2 regions of the Cutibacterium sp. KB22876 genome follow, and region 2 is predicted to be linked to the other one. Evidence: riboswitches for the same ligand, from Rfam matches in the RefSeq annotation. Region 2 holds a riboswitch; the other holds the start of a gene.

Region 1 (2,386 bases), 730 kb from region 2:
CTCCGCGCTCACTGGATCGGTCCTGGTACTGGTGTGCGACTTCGTCGGCGCCAACCTCATGTCACACACCTATCCGGTGGGGCTGGTCACCGGGATTCTGGGCGGGGTGTACCTGCTCATCGTCATGGCTCGTCAGTCTCGAAAGGAGAGTGCGTGAGAACCAGTCATCATCTGAAGGCCGACGCGGTATCGGTTGGGTACGGAGACCGCGCCGTCCTGGACCACCTCGACCTCAGCATCCCGACCGGAAGGATCGGGGCAATCATTGGCCCGAACGGTTGTGGCAAATCCACCCTGTTACGGACGATGACACGCTTGATCCGCCCCAGCAGCGGTCAGGTCGTCCTGGACGGTCAGGAGCTCCCCACTGTGCCGACCCGGCAACTCGCCCGTGTCGTCGGGTTGTTGCCGCAGTCCCCGACAGCTCCGACGACGATCACCGTCGCAGATCTGGTGGCGCGCGGACGCGCTCCTCACCAAGGAATTTTCGGACGATGGACCACCGCCGATGAGCAGGCGGTGGCGTCGGCGCTGGAACGCACTGGAATCGTCGAGCTGGCCCGACGACCGGTTGACGAGCTGTCCGGAGGTCAGCGCCAGCGAGTGTGGATCGCCATGGCCTTGGCCCAGAACACCGACGTGCTCTTCCTCGACGAACCGACGACCTACCTTGATCTGGCCCATCAGATCGACGTTCTCAGCTTGTTGCGTGACCTCAACCGCCGTGACGGGGTGACGATCGTCATGGTGCTCCATGACATCAACATGGCGGCGCGCTACTGCGACTGGTTAGTGGCCATGCGTGACGGGGAGATTCGAGCGAACGGAACCCCCACCGAGGTCATCACCGCCGACGTCATGCGAGAAGTCTTTGGCCTGCACACGCACATCATCCATGCCCCGGATGTCGGGACGCCCATCGTCATCCCGATCGACACCGTGGGGGTCGATGACGGCTGACTCGCGAGAAGCCCTCCATGGTGCGTCACTGACGTCGGGCCCTCGCCGATGGGTATGGCATCGACCGTCGCCACATCGCCTTCATGAGGTACTGGAGACAGGACAACGCTGCGATGTGAGGGTAACCGAATTCCATTTGTGAGGCACGGCTAAGATGACTGCGTCCGGCGTAGGGAACCCCGTGTGAATCGGGGGCTGACGCGCAGCGGTAAGGCGGACGAACGGGCAGACAAGCCACTGGGAAACCGGGAAGGCGCCCGTTCGGTTGAGGCCAAGTCCGAAAACCTCCTGGACCGTATCTGACCGACGGCCGCGCGATTCGGCCCTGACGAGGACGGCTTTCCCTTGGCTCGACTCCTTCACCGCCGTACCCCGACTCGCTTCTTCCTACTCGTGACTCTCCTCGTGCTCATGCCGGTACTCTCGATTGCCTTTGGTGCCGCACCGGTACCCATCGGTCAGGTCTTGGGGGTACTCGCCGACCATTGTGACATTCCCATTCACGTGACCTGGGACTCCATTACCGACGCGATCGTCTGGCAGAACCGCATGCCTCGCATCGTCACCGGGCTCGGCGTCGGCGCGACCCTCGGTGTCGCCGGAGTCGCACTCCGAGCCGTGGTTCGCAACCCCCTCGCAGAGCCCTACGTACTTGGCGTGAGCGCGGGAGCCTCCTCGGGAGCTGCCGCGGCGATCATCATCGTCGGCGTCACCTCGTCATTCGCAGTAGCCGGCATGGCCTTCCTGGGAGCGCTGCTGTCGACCGCGATCGTGCTGTTCATGGGCGGCGGCCGGAACTCGTCGACGCTGCGTCTCGTCCTCGCCGGTCTCGCGGTGGGATTCATCTTTCAAGCCGTCACCAATTTCATCATCATCTCCTCCGACTCGGCCGAGACTGCACGCGCGGTGATGTTCTGGACCCTCGGTGACCTGTCTCGAGCCAGCTGGGGGCAGGGATGGACGAACGTTGCCGTGGCGATCGTTCTGACTGTACTGCTGTGGGCATGTGCCCCATGGCTCGACGCGTTGGCGTCCGGGGATTCCACGGCCACCGCGGTCGGGATCGACCCGACCGTCATCCATGTGCTGCTTCTCGTCCCCGTATCGGCTGGGGTGGCCATGGCGGTGGCTATCTCCGGCGGCATCGGTTTCGTCGGACTGGTCATCCCCCACCTCATGCGATCCTTCATCGGTCATGGCCACCGTCGGTTGGTGGTCTCCTCGGCTATGGCCGGAGCCATCTTCCTGATGTGGGCCGACACCTTCTCACGCACCGTGTTCAGCCCAGCCGAACTGCCCATCGGAGTCATCACGGGTCTGCTCGGCGCGCCGTTCCTCCTCGTGTTGGTGCGACGGGAGGCGATGGCATGATCACCGCTTCCGACTTAGTCATTCACCGAGGACAGCGGGTTGTCCTCGACGGCGT
Region 2 (2,386 bases):
CGGCGCCTGTTCGTGTTTGCTGCCACGAGGTCGGTTGGCAGCCCTGGTCATCGTCAGGACTGCTGGAAGGTTCCGGTGATCGACGCGGAGTCCAGCTCGCTGGTGTGGATGGCGAAGCGGACCTGGACGTTGGCGGCGTCGTCAGGAATGTCGAGATGCTCGCTCGGCATGGCATGGACGGTGTGGATGTAGCGGTGGGCCGGTCCGGGCGGCGGGCAGGCGCCGGAGTAGCCGTCCTCCTGGTAGTCGTTGGTCCACTCGCGCACGCCGGAGGGCAGCGGGCCGCCTTCGTCGAGGGAGGTGACGTCGGCCGGGATGTCGGCGAGGATCCAGTGCCAGAAGCCGGAACCAGTGGGGGCGTCGGGATCGTAGATGGTGATCGCGTAGGACTTGGTGCCCTCCGGGCCGGGCGTCCAGCTCAACTGCGGGCTGACGTTCTTGCCGCCCGCATCGGCGTGGGCGTAGGCCAGGGCGATCGGCTGGCCTTCCTTGATGGACGTGCTGGTGATCTCCATGGGTTGTGTCCTTTCCCTTGGCGTGTGTCCATGATGCCAGCCTGATGTGCGATCCGAAGGGCGTGGCAACTGGCTCTGATCGCGGGGGAGCGCACCCGCCACGGCGAGACGAGGGGGCGGGTGCGCGGATGCGTCGAGATGCGTATACCCTTCATCTTGTGCTGGTTCTCATCGCGAGGCACCAGATGTAGGGGTTTCTCGACATCTGGCGGTGATGGGAGGAAAGAGGGAATCCGGTGGGAAACCGGAACTGCCCCGCAGCGGTGACAGGGAACGACGGCGACACACGCACTGGCCATCCGGCTGGGAAGCGTCGCTCGGTAGGAACCCGTCTGGCGACGGAAAGCCCTGAAGTCCGAAGACCTGCCAGTGCCCGGGTCAGCGACCCGGTACGACTACGGGCGCGCGGGACGACCCGGGGCGAACCTGCTCCACCCGTGCGCTGCTTCGAGGAGAGAGCATGTCGACCACCCTTCATTCGGTGTCCATCAGCCAGCAGCGAGCAGTACCAGCATCCATCCGCAAGAGGGACGGACGGGTCATCGGATTCGACTCGACGAAGATCGTCGAGGCCGTCCGCAAGGCCTTCGTCGCCTGTGGCATCGACGCCCCCGAACTCCTGGCCTCCGAGGTCGCCCTCGAGGTGCTCTCCCGACTGAGCGAGATGGGTGAGGACACCCCTGACGTCGAGGCCATCCAGGACCTCGTCGAGAAGGCCCTCATGGATCAGGGACATGACGACGTCGCCAAGGCCTACATCCTCTACCGTCAGCGTCGCACCGTCGCCCGCGACCAGCAGTCCGCCCTCATGCGCACCCTGCGCGAGATCACCTTCGCCTCCGCCGAGGAGGCTGACGCTAAGCGGGAGAACGCCAACGTCGACGGCAACTCCGCAATGGGGTCGATGCTGCGCTACGGAACCGAGTCGGCCAAGCAGTTCAACCTGCTCGAGGTGCTCGACCCCACCCATGCCGCCGCCCATCGTGACGGGGACATCCACATCCACGACCTCGACTTCCTCACCCTGACGACCACCTGTTGCCAGATCAACCTCACCGATCTCTTCGAGCACGGCTTCTCCACCGGCCACGGCGTGCTGCGAACCCCGCAATCGATCGGGTCGTACGCGGCCCTGGCCTGCATCGCGATCCAGTCCAACCAGAATGACCAACACGGTGGCCAGGCGGTGCCGAACTTTGACCGAGACATGGCGCCGGGGGTCGCCAAGACCTTCGTCAAGGCCGCCCAAATCGGTCTGACGAGGACTTTCGAGGTTCTCGGTGGTGACGAGGAGCATCTCGACGAGGTGCGCGAGGCGGCCTCCGGGTGGGTGCTGGAGCCGGATGCCGCCGCGCTGGCCCGTGAGAAGGAGCAGCTGGCGGAACTGTTCGCCGGGCTCATTGACGACACCGACCGGGTCGCCGACAGAGTCCGTCGCCAGGCTGTCGAGGAGACGCGTCGTCAGACCTACCAGGCGATGGAGGCCCTCATCGCCAACCTCAACACCATGAATTCGCGAGCCGGGGCGCAGACCCCGTTCTCGTCGATCAATTACGGCACCGACACCAGCCCGGAGGCGCGGATGGTGATGCATTGCCTGCTGGAGGCCACCGAAGCCGGTCTGGGCGGCGGGGAGACCGCGATCTTCCCGATCCAGATCTTCCGGGTGCAGAAGGGTGTCAATCTCGACGACGACGACCCCAACCACGACCTGTTCCGGCTGGCCTGTCGTGTGAGTGCCAAGCGCCTCTTCCCGAACTTCTCCTTCCAGGATGCCCCGTTCAACGCCGAGTACTACGTGCCCGGCCATCCCGAGACCGAGATCGCCTACATGGGCTGCCGCACCCGGGTGATGTCGAACGTCCATGACC

The links. A riboswitch is a leader RNA that binds a small molecule or an ion and turns the genes downstream of it on or off. The one in region 2 is predicted to bind cobalamin.
Region 1: another riboswitch for cobalamin. It lies ahead of AC6I1W_RS04510 (FecCD family ABC transporter permease); the one in region 2 lies ahead of AC6I1W_RS01240 (anaerobic ribonucleoside triphosphate reductase).

The regions. Positions count from the first base shown of each region.
Region 1 is NZ_AP040858.1:997,892-1,000,277, reverse strand. Features, by position in the region: gene AC6I1W_RS04520 (FecCD family ABC transporter permease) at 1-157, shown strand, start outside; gene AC6I1W_RS04515 (ABC transporter ATP-binding protein) at 154-960, shown strand; cobalamin riboswitch at 1,109-1,267, shown strand; gene AC6I1W_RS04510 (FecCD family ABC transporter permease) at 1,306-2,331, shown strand; gene AC6I1W_RS04505 (ATP-binding cassette domain-containing protein) at 2,328-2,386, shown strand, end outside.
Region 2 is NZ_AP040858.1:268,842-271,227, reverse strand. Features, by position in the region: gene AC6I1W_RS01245 (YbhB/YbcL family Raf kinase inhibitor-like protein) at 54-515, opposite strand; cobalamin riboswitch at 690-900, shown strand; gene AC6I1W_RS01240 (anaerobic ribonucleoside triphosphate reductase) at 976-2,386, shown strand, end outside.